3 regions of the Mesorhizobium sp. LMG17149 genome follow, and region 3 is predicted to be linked to each of the others. Evidence: predicted binding sites of a transcription regulator. Region 3 holds the regulator's gene; each other region holds the start of a gene.
What was found. The regulator PhoB, encoded in region 3, activates phosphate uptake and scavenging genes when phosphate is short. The targets are predictions, from matches to a motif close to TGTCATNNANCTGTCAT.
Positions count from the first base shown of each region.

Region 1: NP945_RS27270 (alkaline phosphatase) is a predicted target of PhoB. The motif match lies at 4,399-4,415, and genes of this name have one in related genera.
Region 2: NP945_RS16995 (esterase-like activity of phytase family protein) is a predicted target of PhoB. The motif match lies at 2,043-2,059, and genes of this name have one in related genera.

Region 1 is NZ_JANIFL010000013.1:190,896-197,769, reverse strand. It holds gene NP945_RS27295 (GNAT family N-acetyltransferase) at 233-739, shown strand; gene ppa (inorganic diphosphatase) at 852-1,385, shown strand; gene NP945_RS27285 (hypothetical protein) at 1,611-2,204, opposite strand; gene NP945_RS27280 (TetR/AcrR family transcriptional regulator) at 2,250-2,867, opposite strand; gene NP945_RS27275 (MFS transporter) at 2,940-4,223, shown strand; gene NP945_RS27270 (alkaline phosphatase) at 4,502-6,061, shown strand; gene NP945_RS27265 (hypothetical protein) at 6,153-6,434, opposite strand; gene typA (translational GTPase TypA) at 6,632-6,874, shown strand, end outside.
Region 2 is NZ_JANIFL010000006.1:451,599-458,472, reverse strand. It holds gene NP945_RS17000 (FAD-dependent oxidoreductase) at 1-1,930, opposite strand, end outside; gene NP945_RS16995 (esterase-like activity of phytase family protein) at 2,175-3,653, shown strand; gene NP945_RS16990 (L,D-transpeptidase) at 3,731-4,516, opposite strand; gene NP945_RS16985 (MATE family efflux transporter) at 4,689-6,161, shown strand; gene NP945_RS16980 (SH3 domain-containing protein) at 6,246-6,608, opposite strand.
Region 3 is NZ_JANIFL010000008.1:263,880-270,753, reverse strand. It holds gene xylF (D-xylose ABC transporter substrate-binding protein) at 103-1,143, opposite strand; gene NP945_RS20900 (ROK family protein) at 1,414-2,661, shown strand; gene phoB (phosphate regulon transcriptional regulator PhoB) at 2,678-3,367, opposite strand; gene phoU (phosphate signaling complex protein PhoU) at 3,384-4,091, opposite strand; gene pstB (phosphate ABC transporter ATP-binding protein PstB) at 4,118-4,942, opposite strand; gene pstA (phosphate ABC transporter permease PstA) at 4,960-6,276, opposite strand; gene pstC (phosphate ABC transporter permease subunit PstC) at 6,273-6,874, opposite strand, start outside.

The sequences.
Region 1 (6,874 bases), on a different contig from region 3:
GGCCGAAGCACTCACTCATGAGCAGCCTTGGCAGGCAGGCTTCGGCCGGCGTTCACGTGTAAAGCTACGCTCCGCTCCGGTTCTCGAAAGCCCACGCCATCCGCCTCGGCTGAGCGCGTTTTCAAGCAGGCTTTGCCCGATGTCATCAGTGTCATGATCGCCTGTGAGAAAGCAGCCGGCGGGCCGCCGGGACTCTTGCAATCGGGCGATGCGGGTTTATGGTTAACTAATCATGAATACGCTGACGATCGACATCCGGAAAGCCGACCCGCGCGATGCCAGTGCCATCGCCGAGGTGCATCTGGAGGCCTGGCGCGGCGCCTATTCCGGCATCATTCCGCACCGCACCCTGACATCGATGATCAACCGTCGAGGTGCCGACTGGTGGGCGAATGCGATTCGCCGCGCCGCCACTGTTCTGGTGGTCGAGATCGGCGGAAAGATTGCCGGCTATGCGACGATTGGCAAGAACCGCGCCCGTGAACTCAGGCAGCAGGGCGAAATCTACGAATTGTACCTGCGGCCGGAATATCAGGGCATCGGGCTCGGCAGCCGCCTGTTTTCGGCGGCCAAGGCGCGGCTGGCCGATCACGGGCTGAAAGGCATGGTCGTGTGGGCGCTGGAAGACAACCAGAACGCGCTTGCCTTCTATGCCGGCGCCGGCGGCCGCGATGTAGCGGAAGGCGTCGAGATCTTCGAGCAGAAGGCGCTCAAGAAGGTCGCTTTCGTCTGGGAATGACAGCCCGGCCTTTCGGCCATTGCCTCTCCCGATTTCAGCCAGCACCATTCGCCGCATTGCACCATGACGCGCCGCCCGCTATCGATCGTCCATCGAGAGAGGGATTTAAGCCATGCGCATTGAAGCCATAGCCAGCGGAAAGAACCCGCCTGAGGACGTCAACGTCATCATCGAGGTGCCGATCGGCGGCGAGCCGATCAAGTATGAGATGGACAAGGAAGCCGGCACGCTGTTCGTCGACCGCTTCCTGCACACCTCGATGCGCTACCCCGGCAATTACGGCTTCGTGCCGCACACGCTGTCGGGCGACGGCGATCCGATCGACGTGCTGGTCTGCAACACGCGCGCCCTGGTGCCGGGCTGCGTCATCAACGTCAGGCCGATCGGCGTGCTGATCATGGAAGACAATGCCGGCCAGGATGAGAAGATCATTGCCGTGCCGTCGCCAAAACTGACGCTGCGCTACGAGAACGTCACCGAATACACTCAGCTGCCCGACATCACGCGCCAGCAGGTGCAGCACTTCTTCGAGCACTACAAGGATCTCGAGCCCGGCAAATGGGTCAAGATCGAAGGCTGGCACGATTCCAAATACGCCAAGAAGATGATCGTCGACGCGATCGAGCGGGCCAAGGCGAGCAAGTAGCCCAACTTCGTCATACCAGGGCGGAGCAGCCGCAAAGCGGCGTCGCGGAGACCCTGGTATCCATGCCGTGACGCCAGGCGACGTGTGCGGCGGAACGGAATTCTGAACCGCCGCGGCGGTGTTGATGTCGCGGCATGGACCCTCGGGTCTGCGCTGCGTCGCTACGCTCCTTGCTCCGCCCGTGGATGACGAAGCTACGGGTGCGATGCCCAATCTCCGCCGTGCTCAGTTATCCACCCGGCCGAAAGCCGGCACGTTGCCGATGACGGTGCGCCTGTCCTTGCCGCAGGCGAAGGTCCGCGCCTTGTCGTCGGCAAGCTTGCGCGCCTGATCGTTGGCGGTGGGATTGCCGGTGGCCAGCACGAGGCCGACGGTGCAGCCGTCCCGGGCGCCCATCTGGCCGACCTTGGCGACGAGCAGCACCTCGGTCGGCTTTTTCTCGTCCTCGGGATTGCTGATCGAGCGGCGATGGATGGCTGCATAGGGCACAGCCTTGTCGCCGGTGGTTTCGATGCGCCATTCGATCTTGGCTCCGGACGAATTGAAACCGGAAAAGCTCTCCCAGACCGTCGTCATGTCGCCGCCGGGGGGAAAGCCGTAGAACAGCGATTCACGGGCATCGTCATAGGCTATCAGTACGGGATAGCCGCGATAGCCCGAACAGGCGAGTTCGGCCCAGTCGCCGTCGCCTTCCTCGGCCTGCGCGTAGGTCACGCAATCCTTTTTCGAATCCAGATCGGTGTAGGCGCTGGAAATGCCGTCGGCTTGCGCAGCCTGACCCAGACCGACCAGAACAAGCGGGATCAGAATGGCACGCATGGCGGTCAATCTCCGTTGCAAGCTGCCGCAGCGTAGCGCCAAACGTTATTTCTTCAAGCTCGCTTCAATCAGCAGGTCCGCGTTGCGGGCGACCGCTTGCGCCGGGCCGCCGAGCCCGAACAGCTGGCCACTGATATAGGCGCCTTCGATCAGCAGCAGCAGGCCGTCGCCGAGCGTGTCAGGGTCTTGCGCGCCCATCGCAACCGCCATGGCGCGCAGGCGGCGGCGCAATTCCTGCTTGTTGGCCTCGCTGACCACACGGGCCGGATGGCTGTGGTCGGGATATTCGACCGCCGCGTTGGTCATGCCGCAGCCGCGATAGTCCGCCACTTGCGTGCGCTTGCCGATGCGGGTCAGGAAAGCCTTGATCTGTGCGCGCGGGTCGCCGGGATGAGCCGCAACCGCCTCGTCGAAACGCTCCCAATATTCAAGATCGTACTGCCTGAGATAGGAGGCGGCCAGTTCATCCTTGGACGGAAAGCTGCGATAGAGGCTGGGTTTGGTGACGCCGGCACGCTTGACGATCTCGTCGACGCCGATCGCCCTGATACCGCGCCGGTAGAACAGGTCATAAGCCACATCGAGGATCTTCTTGGCTGCTTTCGGTGGCGCCGACGCATGATCGTCGCTGATGGTCAGATCAATATTTTTGTCGGTTGGCATCGTGTGGCTCGATTGACAATGTTACCGATCGGTACGTATACATACTCCACCTGCAACGTACCGGTCAGTAACATGATAGCTCAATCCCGCCCCTTTGGCCAGCGCTACGCTTTCGTCGTGGTCGGCGTGATCTTCCTTAGCCTGCTGGTCGCGGCTGGCCTGCGCTCCGCACCCTCTGTCATGATGCTGCCGCTGGAAAACAGTTTCGGCTGGCGCCGCGACATCATCTCGCTGGCTGCTGGTGTCGGCATCCTGCTTTACGGTCTGACGGGGCCATTTGCCGCGGCCCTGATGGAGCGCATCGGGCTGCGCCGCACGTTGCTGGCCTCGCTGGTGGTGATGTCGGGCTCGACCGCGCTCAGCCTGCTGATGACCAAGCCGTGGCATCTGTTCATCACCTGGGGCGTGTTCTCGGGCATTGGTTCCGGTGCTGTCGCCAGCGTGCTCGGCGCGACCATCGTCAACCGGTGGTTCAAGACCAATCGCGGGCTTGTCATGGGATTGATGTCGGCCTCCAGCGCCTCGGGCATGCTGGTGTTCCTGCCGCTGATCGCCGCGCTGGCGCAGTCGGGCGGCTGGCAGCCGGTTGTCATTGCGGTCGCGATCGCGACCGCTGCCCTGATACCGCTGGTCTGGCTGCTGGTGCCGGAGCGGCCGGCATCGATCGGCATGGTGCGCTACGGCGCCGAGGCTGACGACGTGCCGCCCACTCCGCCTGCGTCACAGGGCAATTTTCTGGCGCATACGTTCTCGACGCTGCGCCGTGCCGCCGGCACGCGGGTGTTCTGGTATCTGTTCGCCACCTTCTTCGTCTGCGGCTTCACCACCAACGGGCTGGTCGGCACGCATCTGATCGCGTTCTGCGGCGACATGGGCATCGGCGAAGTGCAGGCCGCCGGCCTGCTGTCGATGATGGGCATCTTCGACCTGATCGGCACGACGTTGTCAGGCTGGCTCACCGACCGCTACGATCCGCGCAAGCTGCTCGGCGTCTATTACGGCATTCGTGGCCTGTCGCTGATCTATCTGCCCTATTCCGGCTTCTCGGCCACCAGCCTGATCATCTTCGCCGTGCTCTACGGCCTCGACTGGATCGCCACCGTGCCGCCGACGCTGCGGCTCGCCAACGAGGCGTTCGGCGATCGCAGCGGGCCGATCGTGTTCGGCTGGATCGTCGCCGGGCACCAGATCGGTGCGGCCACAGCCGCCGCCTTTGGCGGCACCATGCGCGAGTTGCAGGGCAATTACGAACTGGCCTTCCTGATTGCCGGCATGACGGCAATCGCCGCCGCCTGTATCTCGCTGCTGATCAACACCAGCAAGCCGGCATTCGATCCGGAGCCGCAAGCGGCGTAGGGCGCTGCGTTAATCTCCCCCCTCGAGGGGGAGATGGCCGCGAAGCGGCCAGAGGGGGTCGGTCCGACTGGGCTCGGCCTCTTGCGATAGAAGGAGGTTAGCGCTCCACGCGCGGCGACCCCCTCTGTCGCCTTCGGCGACATCTCCCCCTCGAGGGGGGAGATCACCTGTTCACTGTTATCAAACCTTCATCATCCCGAGATGCGCCTGAAACATTGACGCTGGATTTTGGTGGCACCGTTCAAGCCATCCAGGAGACAGCCGTGAACAAGCTTTCGATGACCCGCCGTGCTTTCGTTACCTCCGCCGGCGCCGTTGGCCTGGCCGGCGTTTCGGGTCTGGCGCTGCCCTATTATTCGCGCGCCAATCAGCGGCCTTCCTTCACCCATGGCGTCCAGTCGGGAGATGTCGACGCCACCAGCGGCATGGTGTGGACGCGCACCGACCGACCGTCGCGCGTCATGTTCGAGGTGTCGTCGACGGAGAATTTCGCCAGTGCGACGCGGCTGGCGCCGCTCGATACGTCGCCGGCCAGCGATTACACGGTCAAGCGGCTGCTCACCGACCTCGCTTCGGACCAGGATATCTTCTACCGCATGACATCGGCCGATCTCGCCGACATCAACGCCGTTTCGGAGCCGATCACCGGCCGTTTCAGGACGGCGCCAGCCTCGAAGCGCGACATCCGCTTTGCCTGGTCGGGCGACACCGCCGGCCAGGGCTGGGGCATCGACGAGACCGGCATGAAGACCTACGCCACGATCGGCAAGCACACGCCTGACTTCTTCCTGCATTCGGGCGATACCATCTATGCCGACGGCGCCATGAAGGACGAGGTCGACCTGCCCGGCGGCGGCAAGTGGAAGAACGTCGTGCTGATCGACGGCAAGCGCAAAGTCGCCGAGACGCTGGACGAGTACCGGGACCAGTGGAAATACAACATGATGGACAGGAGCGTGCTCGGCCTGAGCGCCATCTGCCCGACTTTCTACCAGTGGGACGACCATGAAGTGCTGAACAACTGGTCGGATTCCAAGGATCTCAGCGCCGACAGCCGCTACACGGAAAAATCCATCCACGTGCTGGCGGCCCGCGCGGCGCGGGCTTTCCACGAGATGACGACGATCCGCTACGAACCGTCCGAGCCCGGCCGCGTCTATCGCAAGATCGCTTATGGGCCGCTGCTCGACGTGTTCTTCCTCGACATGCGCTCCTATCGCGGCCCCAATGGTCCCGACATGCAGGATGAGATGACGCCGCAGTCGCGCATGCTCGGCGAGCAGCAGACGAAATGGCTGAAGCGCGAACTGGCGAATTCGAAGGCGACCTGGAAAATCATCGCCGCCGACATGCCGCTCGGCCTCGTCGTCTGGGACGACGGCACCAAGAAGGTTGGCGCCGAAGCGGTCAGCAATGGCGACAATGGCTTGCCAAAAGGGCGCGAGCTCGAGATCGCCGACCTGCTGCGCTTCATAAAGAATGCCGGCATCAGCAACACCGTCTGGCTCACCGCAGATGTGCATTACACGGCCGCGCATTATTACAACCCGGACAAGGCGCAGTTCCAGGAGTTCAATCCGTTCTGGGAATTCGTCTCGGGTCCGATCCATGCCGGCACGTTCGGTCCCAACGATTTCGACATGACGTTCGGTCCGGAGCTGAAGTTCATCAAGGCGCCGACCGCCGAACAGGGACAGAACCTGCCGCCCTCGGCCGGGCTGCAATTCTTCGGGCTCGTCGATATTTCAGGCGCCAGCGAGCAGATGACGGTGCGGCTGATGGATCGCGACGACAACGAACTCTACAAGGTGACGCTCGACCCGGTGCGGTCGGCGTAAGCGCGCTTCTCAACCCTCCCCCTTGTGGGGAAGGTTGGCGGCGGCTTCGCAAAGCGAAGCTGGCGAGACGGGGCGGGGGGTGAAGCGCTGACTAGTCCGGGTAGCAGACCATGGGGATATTCGGCCAGACGGCGCTGTCGCAGTTGGCGGCGTCCTGCCGCTGCTTGAAGGCGGCGCTGACCGGGCCGGTCACCATCGGGTCGACGCCGTCTGGTGCGTCGGCGAAAATCTGCTCGGCCGACTGTGCCTCCGACGGCAAGGCAGGCCGTGATTCCTTCATCGTCGCGGCTGACTGTGCGGCGTTGGCCGCCAGCAGGACGGCGAAGGCAACAGACGCGATGAGCGGCCAGAATCGGTTGAGTTTATCGGTCATGACGTTTGAACTGCCCGGGCCCCAAAGGGTTCCCGCCTTGGTTAACAAAATCATCTCACACGCAGATGCTTAAGATTTGATGAGTATTTGGTGACGCTCCTCCTCTTTCGCAACTGCGAAAAACCCTGTATGAGCCGCGCAACCGAAAGAGGCAGCGCCTTTTGGCCTGCTGCCTGCAACGCTTCCGAGACCAGAACATGAAAATCCGTAATATCGCGATCATCGCGCACGTCGACCATGGAAAGACCACCCTGGTCGACCAGCTTTTGAAGCAGTCCGGCTCCTTCCGAGACAATCAGCGCGTCGCCGAGCGCGCCATGGATTCCAACGACCTCGAAAAGGAACGCGGCATCACCATCCTGGCCAAGGCGACTTCGGTCGACTGGAAGGATACCCGCATCAACATCGTCGACACCCCCGGCCACGCCGATTTTGGCGGC
Region 2 (6,874 bases), on a different contig from region 3:
TGTCGCGCAGAGTGGCATGCATGGTCACGGGGCAACTGATTTCGAAGCCGAGCTCGCCTGATATAGACAGCCGCGCTACACGGGCCTGCACCATGCCGATGTCGAATGTGCCGCAGGCCATGAACGGCAGCGCTGCGCCGGACACATCCTGATGCGTCGTTCGCTCCAGTATCTTGCGCGCGTTCGGCCCCGTCAGCAGGAAACCGCTCATCGTGTCGGAGAGGTCGTCGACGGTGACGCCTTCAGCCGCATGGCTCTCGAACCAGCGCATGTGGAATTCCCGGAGATAGTAGGAGCCCATCAGCCAATAGCTGCCGCCGCCCCAGTTGAAGACGGTGAGGTCGCCCTTCAGCCGTCCGTCATGGCCGAGCATCGGCGCCAGGCCGGCCCGCCCCGGCTTCGGCAGCCTGCAGGCGAGCAGCCGGTCGAGCCAGACTTCCGCACCTGGCCCCGCCACCGCATAGCGCGAATAGGCCGAGATATCGACGAGACCGGCGGCACGGCGCACCTGCAGCGCCTCCTCGCCGACGATGTCGAAGGCGTTGGAGCGCCGCAGCGTCGTGTTCTCGGCAAATCCCATCGGCGCGAAATAGGCCGGGATTTCCAGCCCCCAGGAAGCCGTCCATTCGCATCCCGCCGCGCTCATGCCGTCATAGGCACCCGGGCGTTTCAGCGGCCGGCCGGCGGGCAGTCGTTCATTGGGAAAGGTCATCACGAAGCGGCGCGAATAGAACTGGCGCGTCGTCTGCCTGAGATATTCCCGGTTGGCGGCGAAGGCGCCGTAGCGAGCGATGTCCATGCCGAAGATGTCGGCCTGCGGTTCGCCGAAAATCATCCATTCGGCCAGCGACTTGCCAACGCCCCCGCCCTGGCTGAAACCGGCCATGACGCCGCAGGCAACCCAGTAGTTCCTCAGCCCGCGCACCGGCCCGACAATCGGATTGCCGTCCGGCGTGAAGGTGAAGGCGCCGTTGATCCATTTGCGGATGCCGGCCGTCGCCAGGCAAGGAAAGCGCTCATGCGCCTTGGCGAGTTCGGGGCTGATGCGGTCGATGTCTTCCGGGATCAGCTCGATGCCGTAGTCCCACGGCGCGCCATCCATGTTCCAGTGCTTCGGGTTCTGCTCGTAAACGCCGAGCAGCACGCCCTTGCGCTCCTGCCTGAGATACGAAAAGCCGTCGAGATCGACGGCGATGCCGATTTCCCTGTCCAGCGCCGCGATCTCGGGAATGTCCTCAGTGATGAAATAATGGTGCTCCATCGGCGTCACCGGCAGGTCGACGCCGGCCATGCGGCCGAGCTGCTTTGCCCACAGCCCGCCAGCATTGACGACATGCTCGGCGATGATGGTGCCCTGCTCCGTGACGACATCCCAGCGACCGTCGGCGCGCGCCTTCAGCTCGACGACCCGGTTGCGCAGGATGATGTCGGCGCCGCGCTTTTTTGCAGCGCCGGCATAGGCGTGCGTCGTGCCGTACGGGTCGAGATGGCCTTCGTTGGAATCATGCAGGCCGCCAAGCACGCCGGTGACGTCGACGATCGGGCAGATCGCCTTGATCTCGTCGGGCGTGACAAGGCGCGCGGTCTCGATGCCAACCGACTGGAACACCGCCCAGGCCGATTTCAGCCACTCCCAGCGCGCGGGATCGCTGGCGATGTTGACGCCGCCGGTCATGTGCAGGCCGATATCCCAGCCGGATTCTGCCTCGATCTCGCGGTAGAGATTGATGGTGTAGTCCTGCAGCGCCGCCACGTTGGGGTCGGCGTTGAGCGCATGGAAGCCTGCCGCCGCGTGCCAGGTCGAACCGGCCGTCAGTTCGGCGCGCTCGATCAGCGCCACATCGCTCCAGCCAAATCGCGTCAGATGATAAAGGACGGAGGCCCCGACCACGCCACCCCCGATGACGACTGCGCGGTAGTGCGACTTCAAGGCTTCCCCTCCACGGTTAGTCCGAAGGCTGGAGCATATATGCACTGGACATAAGTGTCTAGTGCCGCGCGCGCGCATCGTTTTTCGTCGACCGCCGGCATGCACTGCGCGCTGTCACGCAAGCATCATGTTCGCGCCGTAGACCGCGTTTCGGGGAGGCTTGCGCGGCATCATCGATGTCGCACCTCTTTCAGTTTTTCGTCCCGCGGCCGCTCCGGCACATCCGTCACAAAGAGGATTATCCATGAAACACCTGTATCGAACCGCGTCGCTCGGCGTCGCGCTGGCCTTGTTCACCGCCTTGACGCCGGCGCTCGCCGACAGCACCGCGACCGTCGGCGGCCTCGTCAACAAGGGGCTGGTCGGCGTCGGCCGCATCCCGGCCGCTCAGCGCGACAAGTTCGGCGAGACGTTCGGCTCGGGCTCCGGCATGTCGATCGATACGGCAGGCTGGACGCATGATGCCGCCAGCTACAAGGGTTCGCTCTGGCTGCTGCCGGACCGCGGCTACAATGTCGTCGGCACCACCGACTACCGGCCGCGTCTCAACACGATCGGCATCGAGTTTACCCCGGTAGCACCAGATGCCGTGCCCGCTGCCGGCCAGGAGCAGGCGGGCGTCAAGGCAACGCTCGCCGACACCATGCTTCTCACCGACGACAAGGGCGCTGATGCCACCGGCCTCGATCCGCTCAACGGCGTGCGCGCGGCGAGCGGCGACATGCCGATCCTGCCGCAAGCCGACAATGACAAGCTGGCGCTCGACAACGAGGCCATCGTGCGCCTGCCCGACGGCTCGATGTTCATCTCCGACGAATACGGCCCGAACATCTACCGGTTTTCCGCCGACGGACATCTGTTGTCGGCGACCCAGCCACCGGCTGCGCTGGTGCCGATGCGCCACGGCGCGCCGAACTTTGCCTCGGACAATCCGGGCCCAGGTGCTGCCGAACCCGATCCGAAGGATCCCGACACCGGCCGCCAGAACAATCAGGGCCTCGAAGGCATGGCGATGACGCCGGACGGCAAGTTCCTGATCGCGGTGCTGCAGTCGGCGCCCCGCCAGGATGGCGGCGATTCGCCCGCGACGCGCCAGAACACCCGCGCGCTGGTCTATGACGCCTCCGACCCCGCTCATCTAAAGCTTGCGCATGAGTATGTCGTGCCGCTGCCGGTGTTCAAGGATGCCAAGGGCAAGACCAAGATCGCCGCGCAGAGCGAAATCGTGGCGCTCTCCGACAAGACCTTCCTGATGCTGGCGCGCGACAGCGGCAACGGCCAGGGGCTGAAGGGCGACACCTCGCTGGTGCGCCAGATCTTCGTCGTCGACGTCTCGGCCGCGACCGACATCGCCGGCGGCGCCTTCGATGCCGCCGACAAGCCGCTGGCACCCAAGGGCGTGCTCGACCCGTCGGTGACGCCAGCCAAGCTGACGCCGTTCATCGACATCAACGACAAGGGCGAACTCGGCCGCTTCGGCCTGCACAATGGCGCGCCGAACGACAAGAACAACCTGTCGGAGAAGTGGGAGGCGATGTCGGTGGTCAGCGTTCTCGATCCGAAGCTGCCCGACGACTACTTCCTGTTCGTCGCCAACGACAACGACTTCCTCGCCCAGGACGGTTTTCAGGTCGGCGCACCCTACAAGGCGGAAGACGGCGCCGATGTCGACACCATGTTCCTGGTCTATCAGGTCACGCTGCCGGGTCTCGCCAAGAAGTAACGGCCACTGCCCGGGCGGGCGCGCTTGGCGCGTCCGCCCGAAGCACTATTGCTGGTGTTGCTCCAGGCAGAGAAGGCTTACTTCAAGAACTCCGCGTCCCTCGGCACGCCCGCGTCGATCGGCTCGGCGGTTCTGCTCGACACGGCCATGATCTTGCCGGCAGCCGACAGGTTGGGACGCACGAAGACCTGGGCGGGGCCGTTGACGCGGCTGTAAAGGTCGATGATGTCCTGGTTCATGAAGCGCACACAGCCCGACGATGCGTTCTTGCCGATGGAATCCCACTCCGGCGTGCCGTGCAGCCGGTACATCGTGTCCTTGCCATCGCGGAACAAATACAGCGCGCGGGCGCCCAGCGGGCTCTGCGGGCCTGGCGGCATGCCGTCCTTGTATTTCGCCAGTTCCGGCCGGCGCTGGATCATTTCCGGTGGCGGCGTCCAGACCGGCCACTTCTTCCTCGCCTGGACAACGGCGCTGCCGGTCCATCCGAAACCGGCTTTGCCAAGGCTGACGCCATAGCGGATAGCTGTGCCGCCGTCGCGCACCAGATAGAGGAAGTGCTCAGACGTATCGACGACAATCGTGCCGGGTTTCTCTCCGGTCGGGTCAGCCACGATCTGGCGCACGAACTTCGGATCGACCTTGGCGACCGGGATTGCCGGCAGTTGATAGCCCTCGTCGACACGCGCCGCATACATGCTCGCGGCATCGCCGAAAGCCGGATCGCTCGGCGGTGCTGCAACCGGCGGCGGCGGCGCCACGTCTGTTGTGGTGCACGCCGAAAGAGCCAGGGCACCCAAGGCGGATGCACCGAGGAACGCGCGCCTGTTCATGCGCTCAAAAAATAGCGGAATATCGGACATGACCCCCCCCGGGCTTATCCAAGAACTGTAGGAATGCGGCCCCACGCATCGAGGATCAATATCCCATTCCGGAAGCTTTGAGAACATGATTAGATCACGGCATGACCTGTCCCGTTGAATCGGCAATCATCGCACACGCGACTTGAAACGAACCTTCGCCGAGCTGCCCGCCATGGACGAAAAAAATCCCCCGCGCCGGCGCACCGGCGACCTGACCAGCGGCCCGATCCCGCGCACGCTTCTGCTGTTCGCCCTGCCGGTGCTCGGCTCCAACGTGCTGCAGTCGCTCAACGGTTCGATCAACGCCGTCTGGGTCGGCCGTTTCCTCGGCGAATCGGCGCTGACCGCCACCTCCAATGCCAACCTCGTCCTGTTCCTGATCCTCGGCACCGTGTTCGGCATCGGCATGGCGGCCACCATCCTGGTGGCCCAGTCGGTCGGTGCCCGCGACCTGCCCGAGGCGCGCCGCATCGTCGGCACCAGCGCGACGTTCTTCTTCCTCGTCTCGGTTATCTTCGCGGTCTGCGGCTGGATCTGGGTCGACGCCATTCTCAACACGCTCGGCACACCGGCTGACGCCTTGCCGCTGGCGCGGTCCTATCTGCGGATCATCTTCGTCGCCGTGCCGATGATGAACCTTCTGTCCTTCGTCATGACCGTGCTGCGCGGTGCCGGCGATTCACGCACCCCCTTCTTCTTCATGGCGCTGGCCGTCGTCCTCGACATCGTGCTCAACCCATTGCTCATCGCCGGCATCGGACCGTTTCCCGAACTCGGCATTGCGGGCTCCGCCACGTCCACGCTGATCGGCCAGACCGTAAGCGTGATCGCCATCCTGATCGTGCTCTATGTGCGCAAGCATCCGCTGCGGCTGGCCGGCGCCAACCTCGCCCTGCTGCGGCCCGATCCCGCCTTGCTGCGCATCGTCGTCTTCAAGGGCGTGCCGATGGGTCTGCAGATGATCGTCATTTCGGCGGCGGCATTGACGGTGATGGGTATCGTCAATTCCTACGGCTCACAGGTCGCCGCCGCCTATGGCATCGCCGCCCAGCTGTGGACCTACATCCAGATGCCAGCGCTCGCCATCGGCGCCGCGGTGTCCTCGATGGCGGCGCAGAATGTCGGCGCCGGGCGCTGGGACCGGATCGGCCGCATCGCCGCCTCCGGCGTCGGCTTCAACCTGGTCCTGACCGGCGCGCTGGTTGCCGTGCTGTCGGTTTTCGACCGTTCGGTGCTGAGCCTGTTCCTGAGCAGCGACAGCGCGGCGATCGACATCGCCGTCCACATCAACAATGTCGCCTCGTGGTCGTTCATCCTGTTCGGCATAACCATCGTGCTGTTTGCCACCGTACGAGCCACGGGTGCCGTGATGCCGCCGCTGATCATCCTGGTGATCTCGGTGCTGGTCGTGCGCACCGGCTTCGCCTATTTCATGCGTGGCGTGATCGGCGAGGAAGCGCTGTGGTGGAGTTTCCCGGCCGGCTCGATCAGCTCGCTTGTACTGGCGGCGGCCTACTACCGTTTCGGCCGCTGGCGCACCACGCACATGATCGAGAACAGGCCGGCGGCCGGCGAGCCGCCGGACACCGGTCTTGGCGTGCCGCGCGGACGCGCGCATCTTTCGCCTGAAACACCGAACGGCTGAAGTACCCGTCAGGCCATGGACATGGCGGCAGGGCCGCAATTGATTGCCGCCCTGCCCGTCACGCCAGACCCGGCGCAAATGAACCTATTTGCAGGAGAAGCCGGGCGCGATCTTGCACTTGCCGGGACGTGGCCTGTGCGGCCGATGGTGCGGAGGACGGTGCGGCTTGTGCCAGTGTGGCGGCCGATGCGGCGGACGCACGATGATGATTGGAGGGCGAACGATTTGGGAGCGTTCGAGATAACCGGAGCTGGCCCAGCCGCTCACGCCGCCGCCATGGATTCTGCACCAGCCCGGCTGGCAGCCGGTGACATTGACCCTGAAGCCGCCGGGCAGCGTTCCGACCCTGGCATATCCCACTCCCGGCCCGCTACGGACATTGAGATTGGTCGTGGTGTGGGCGCTGTAAGCGAAGGCTGCGGCGGATGTCCCGAAGACCGCGGCCATTATGGTTGCGAACACAAGCAGAAAACGAAATCTCATCAGTCCCCTCCATTCGAATCCCGGCCGTTCATCTGCTTCGGCCAAGACTGCCCTGCAAGAGGAGCGGCCAAGCCAAGAAAAGTCAACAGGTGAGCGGCCGTAACCGTCCTGGCCAGCGGGACTGATGCCGGATTTTTCTTGGACATGGTTGAGGAATTTCCCGGTTGCCGCTTATTGGCTCTTCAACACCGCTGACGTTTACTGTCTTTCGACAATTCACCGCGGACAAA
Region 3 (6,874 bases):
AGCCCAGCCTAGAAGCTATCCGCATGATGCGGAAACACAATTCTTTGAGAAAACGCCGCGGCTTTTGGGCCGCGGCGTTCAGATATTGCAAAGTGGTACGGATCAGTTGCAGGCCGCCACGGTGCCGGCGGCGACACCCGCGCAGACTTCGTCCTTCTTGATCCAGCCGGCGTCGATGACGACGTTGAGATTGTCCTTGGTGATGGCAACCGGGGTCAGGAACAGCGACTTGACGGTGTTGCCGCCCGGCGTCGTGAAGTCCTTGGCGCCGGCGATGTCGCTCGTCTTCTTGCCGTCGGCCAGTTGCGAGGCGATCTCGGCGGCATTCTTGCCGAGCTCCCGCGCGTCCTTCCACACCGACACGGTTTGCGTGCCGAGGGCGATGCGGTTCAGCGCGGCGTGGTCGCCGTCCTGACCCGAGACCGGCACGGTGCCGGCCAAGCCTTGAGCCGTCAGCGCCGCGACGACGCCACCGGCAGTGCCGTCATTGGCCGCGACCACCGCGTCGACCTTGTTGTCGTTGGCGGTCAGGAACTGCTCCATGTTCTTCTGGGCGTTGGCGGGCAGCCAGCCATCCGTGTAGGCTTCGCCAACATTCTTGATCTTGCCGCTGTCGATGGCTTCCTTGAGCACTTCCATCGAGCCCGAGAACAGGAAGTCGGCATTGGGATCGGCACCGGAGCCCTTGATGAAGACGTAGTTGCCTTCCGGCTTGACCTTGAACACTTCGCGGGCCTGCATGCGGCCGACTTCCTTGTTGTCGAAGGTCAGATAGAAGACGTCCTTGTTCTCGATCAGCCGGTCATAGCCGACGACCGGAATGCCCTCGTCCAGCGCCTTCTGCACCGCCGGGCCGATGGCCGACGCATCCTGCGCCAGGATGATCAGTGAATTGGCGCCCTGCGAGATCAGGCTTTCGACATCGGTAAGCTGCTTGCCGGGATTGGACTGCGCATCGGCGGAGATGTACTTGTCGCCGGCGGCCTCGATCGCCGTCTTCATGGCGGCCTCGTCGGTCTTCCAGCGTTCTTCCTGGAAGTTGGACCACGAAACGCCGACAACCTTGTCCTTCGCCTGCGCGACAGACGCGAGCGTCAGCGACATGGCGGCACCCGCCAGGATGGCGGCCGTGAATCTTTTCATATTATCCTCCCTGCGCCGCGTATGGCGCGACCAAACTGACCCGAGGGCCGGCACAAAGGCTCTATTTTTTCGAGCCTCGAAAAAATACTGGGCCAACGCCCGAACGCTGTCAACATCGATTCTGATGGATTTTGATGTCATTTCGAGGTTTTTTCGAGTCTCGGAATAAATAAATGACACGGCCTGCAGCTTCTGCCAGTATTTACCGGCGTCACCGACAGCGTTCCAGGGGCAGGAGGAACCGCGGCGACCGGGAGGATATGAAAGAACATGTCGGTCGGAATCCGCCACGACGATCTGCGCCGCCGCAACCGCGCCATGGTGATCGCGGCAGTGCGCCGCGCCGGACAGCCGTCGCGAACCGAGATCGCCGCGACCACAAGCCTCAGCCATTCGACCATCTCGGCGATTTCATCCGACCTGATCGTCGAAGGCATCCTGACCGAAAGCAAGCCGAGCGAGGCCGGCTCGCTCAAACGCGGCCGGCCGCAGGTCGGCCTCAGTCTCAATCCGGAAGCGGCCGCGGTAATGACCGTGGTGCTGTCGCTGAACTTCCTCTCCGTCGCCGTCATCGACTATGCCGGCCAGGTAATATCCGAGGAACAGCGCCGGCTGGACACGCTGACGATGTCGCGCGAGTCGCTGATCGGGGAATGCACGGCCATCGTGCGGCGCCGCCTGGCAGATCCCGACCTGGACGTGCGCAGCATCGCCCGCATCGCGCTGGCCATCCAGGGCATCACCGACACCCGTGCCCGCGCCATGCTGTGGTCGCCGATCACGCCGCACACCGACATCGCCTTCGCTGACATATTCGAAGACGAGTTCGGCATCCCCGCCATAATGGAGAACGACTGCAACATGATGGCGGTGGCGCTGCGCTGGCGCGACCCCGATCGTTACCGCGACGATTTCATCGCTATCCTTTTGTCGCACGGCATCGGCATGGGACTGGTGCTGAAGGGCGAATTGTTCACCGGCACCCATTCTTCGGGCGGCGAATTCGGCCACATGATCCATCGGCCGAACGGCGCGCTATGTCGCTGCGGACGGCGCGGCTGCGTCGAAGCCTATGCGGGCAATTACGCCATATGGCGCAACGCCAGGCAGATGGGCGAGGATGCAGAACCCGTTGCCGATGTCAGCGACGCCGACATGCGCGCCCTGGCTGCCGCGGCCCGCGAAGGTGACGGACCCGAACGGGAAGCCTATCGCAAGGCCGGCGAAGCGCTCGGCTACGGCCTCGGCAGCCTGTTCGCGCTGATCGATCCGGCGCCGGTCGCCATGGTCGGTGTCAGCGCCGCCGCCTTCGACCTGATCGAGCCGGCATTGCGGCAAGCGATTGCCCAGACCGCCGGCGGCCAGCATTCCAAATCGATTTCCTTCGACACCGAGCCGAACGAACTGCCGCTGATCCGCGAAGGCTGCGCCATGCGGGCGCTGATCTTCGTCGATCAGGAGATTTTTGCGCCGGGCGTGCAGGCGAGATCCGGTTTCGGCGGCAAGAACGTGGCGTGAGTTCAAACGAGGGAGTTCAGTCCTCTCGGATGGCGTATCCGGCCCCACGGATCGTGCGGATGACATCAGGCATACGGCCATTGTTGACCGCCTTGCGCAGCCGGCCGACATGCACGTCGACCGTGCGCTCATCGATGTAGATCGTCTCGCCCCAGACATTGTCGAGCAGCTGGCTGCGCGAGAACACGCGGCCTGGATGGCGCATCATGAATTCGAGCAGGCGGAATTCCGTCGGCCCAAGCCGGATCTCGCTCTTCTTGCGATAGACACGGTGCGACTCGCGATCGAGCACGATATCGCCGACCTTGAGCACGCTGGACAGCACTTCCGGCTTGGCCCGGCGCAGCAGCGCCTTGACCCTGGCCATGAACTCCGGCGTCGAGAAGGGCTTGACCAGATAGTCGTCGGCGCCGGTCGACAGGCCGCGCACGCGGTCGCTTTCCTCGCCTCGCGCGGTCAGCATGATGATCGGCAGCCGCTCGGTCTCGGGACGCATTCGCAGGCGCCGGCAGAGTTCGATGCCCGAAACCGCAGGCACCATCCAGTCGAGCACCAGAAGATCGGGAACGTTCTCCTGCAGCCGGATTTCGGCCTCATCGCCGCGCGTCACGACCTCGACCTGGTAACCTTCGGATTCAAGATTGTAGCGGAGCAGCACGCCTAGCGGCTCCTCATCCTCCACCACCATGATGCGTGGTGCGATCATCGGCTGGTCACCCCTGTTATGCCGCTGGCGCGGACATTGCCGTCTCGTCCTGCTTCGGACGATTGGCTGGCAGCTGCGTGCCGGTCAAAACATAGTAGGCATTTTCGGCGATGTTGGTCACGTGGTCGCCGATCCGCTCGAGGTTCTTGGCGCAAAACAACAGGTGCGTGCACGCCGTGATGTTGCGGGGATCTTCCATCATGTAGGTCAGCAGCTCGCGGAACACCGAGGTGTATTTGACGTCGATGCGTTCATCATTGTTTCTGAGCGTGGCAAGCGCTGCCGCGTCAGCGGCGGCATACTCGTCGACGACCCCCTGCACCTGGATCAGCACCAGCTGCGCCATCGCGTCGATCGAATGCGAAAGATCGTGCGGCGTGACGCTCAGCCCGACAGTGCCGACGCGCTTGGCGATGTTCTTGGCAAGGTCGCCGATGCGCTCGAGGTCGCCGGCCATGCGGATCGAACCGACCACCGCACGCAGATCGTTGGCCATTGGCTGGCGCTTGGCGATCAGCGTGATGGCGCGATCGTCCAGCTCGCGCTGGCGGGCATCCATGATGGCATCGTCGGAAACCACGCGCTGCGCCAGCGCATTGTCCGAATTGAGCAAAGCCTTGGTCGAGCCACTGACCATCGAGCGGGCGAGATCGCCCATGTCGCGGATCAGCTGGCTGATCTGCTCCAGATCCTCATCGAAAGATGCAACGGTATGTTCACCCATGATCTTCGTCCCTCATATGCCTGAGCTCAGCCGAACCGGCCGGTGATGTAGTCCTGGGTGCGTTTGTCGTCGGGGGTGGTGAACATCTTGTCGGTGGCGCCCTCCTCGACCAGATAGCCTAGATGGAACATCGCGGTGCGCTGCGACACGCGCGCGGCCTGCTGCATCGAATGGGTGACGATGACGATCGTATAGTTCTGGCGCAGTTCGTCGATCAGTTCCTCGACGCGAGCAGTGGCGATCGGGTCGAGCGCCGAACACGGTTCGTCCATCAGGATCACCTCGGGTGACACGGCGATGGCGCGTGCAATGCACAGACGCTGCTGCTGGCCACCGGAAAGACCCGTGCCAGGTTCCTGCAAACGGTCCTTCACCTCGTTCCAGATCGCCGCCTTCTTCAAGCTCGACTCGACGATCTGATCCATGTCGGCCTTGCGCTTGGCCAATCCGTGGATGCGCGGGCCATAGGCGACGTTCTCGTAGATCGACTTGGGGAACGGATTGGGTTTCTGAAACACCATGCCGACGCGCGCCCTGAGTTCGACGACATCGATGTTCTTGTCGTAGATGTCTTCTTCGTCGAGCGTTATCTTGCCGGTTACCCGCGCGGAATCGATGGTGTCGTTCATGCGGTTGAGGCAACGCAGGAAGGTCGACTTGCCGCAGCCGGAGGGGCCGATCAGCGCCGTCACCTGATTCAGGCGGACGTCGAGATTGACATCGAACAGCGCCTGCTTCTCGCCATAGAACACGCCGACCTTGTCGCCGCGCATTTTGATCACTTCGTTCGACTTGGCGTTCATCTTATCGCCCACTGCATTTTCAAGGGACTGTTCGGTCATGATGTTCATACCAAAATGCCTTTTTTCTACCAGCGCCGCTCGAACCGACGCCGAAGCACGATCGCGGTGATGTTCATGGCCATGAGGAAGACGAGCAGGATGATGATCGCGCCCGACATGCGCTCGACGAAGGCGCGCTCGGCCTCGTTCGCCCACATATAGATCTGCACCGGCAGCGCGGTGGCCGGATCGAAAGGCGTCGTCGGTGGATCGGCGACGAAGGCGACCATGCCGATTAGCAGCAGGGGCGCGGTTTCACCGAGCGCACGCGCTAGACCGATGATGGTGCCGGTGAGGATGCCGGGTGCGGCAAGCGGCAGGATGTGCTGGAACACCATCTGCATCTTGGAGGCGCCAAGACCGAGAGCCGCCGAGCGGATCGACGGCGGCACCGCGGCAAGTGCAGCGCGCGTCGCGATGATGATCGTCGGCAGCGTCATCAGTGTCAGCACCAGGCCGCCGACGAAAGCGGCGGAGCGCGGCATGCCCAGGAAATTGATGAACACCGCGAGGCCGAGCAAGCCGAAGACGATTGACGGCACCGCTGCCAGATTGTTGATGTTGACCTCGATAAGGTCGGTGAAACGGTTCTTCTTGGCGAACTCCTCCAGATAGATGGAGGCGGCGACGCCGATCGGCAGCGCCAGGAGCAACACGATCACCATCATATAAAACGAGCCGATGATCGCCACGCCCATGCCCGAGGTTTCCGGGCGGCTGGAGGCGCCGTAGGTGAACAGGCCGCTGTTGAAGTGCTCGGCCATCGCGCCCTCGGCCTTGAGCTTGTTCATCCAGGTGATCTGCTGGTCCGAGACCTTGCGTCGCGCTTCCTCGACACTGAGGTCGATCTGGCCCTTGAAAGCCGAGTCGAGATTGGCGGCGGCGAGGATGTTGACGTTGCGTGTCGTGCCGATCACGGACGGATCGGCGGCAACGATGTCGCGCAACTGGACGCGGGCGCCTTCCGACAGGAAGCCCTTGAGCTTCTGGATCATCGGCTTGTCATCAGGAGAGATGCCGAGCTTGGCCACAAGCGCGTTTTCGGCAAGCTTGGGATAATTTGCCTTGATCAGAACGCTCGGATCGGTTGCACGCTTGCCGGAAGGATCGATCACCTTCTCGTCGAACGAGATCGGCAGTGATACCGTCGTCTGCCAGAAGGCGGTGTAGCCTTTCGAGACGATGGTGATCAGCATGATTGCCAGGAACGCCAGGCCTACGGAAATCGCCACGACGCCATAGAAGCGGAAACGGCGTTCGGCGGCGTAACGGGCCTTCAGGCCGATGTCGCGGCGCGGATGGGCCGCCGCCCTGACCATCGTATCCATGGAAATGTCGGTCATTCGTACTGCTCCCGATATTTGCGCACGATGTAGAGCGCGACGATGTTCATCACCAACGTCAGCGCGAACAGCGTCAGGCCGAGCGCGAAGGCGACCAGCGTCTGCGGCGAATTGAACTCGAGGTCGCCGGTGAGCTGGTTGACGATCTTGACGGTGATGGTCGTCATTGCCTCGAACGGGTTGATGGTAAGGTTGGCGGCGACGCCCGCCGCCAGCACGACAATCATCGTTTCGCCGATGGCGCGCGAGGCGGTCAGCAGGATGGCGCCGACGATGCCGGGTAGTGCAGCCGGCAGGATCACCCGCTTGATCGTCTCGGAGCGGGTCGCGCCGAGGCCAAGCGACCCGTCGCGCATGGCGCGCGGCACCGCGGTTATGATGTCGTCCGAGAGAGAGGACACGACCGGGATCAGCATGACGCCCATGACCAGGCCGGCGGTGAAGATGCTCTGGCCCTGGATGAAGGGCGAACCGCCGGTCAGCGCCGCGGACAGGTCGCGCAGGAACGGCCCAAGCGTGACGACGGCGAAGATGCCGTAGACGATGGTTGGTATGCCGGCCAGAAGTTCAAGCGCCGGCTTGACCACCGAGCGCACCT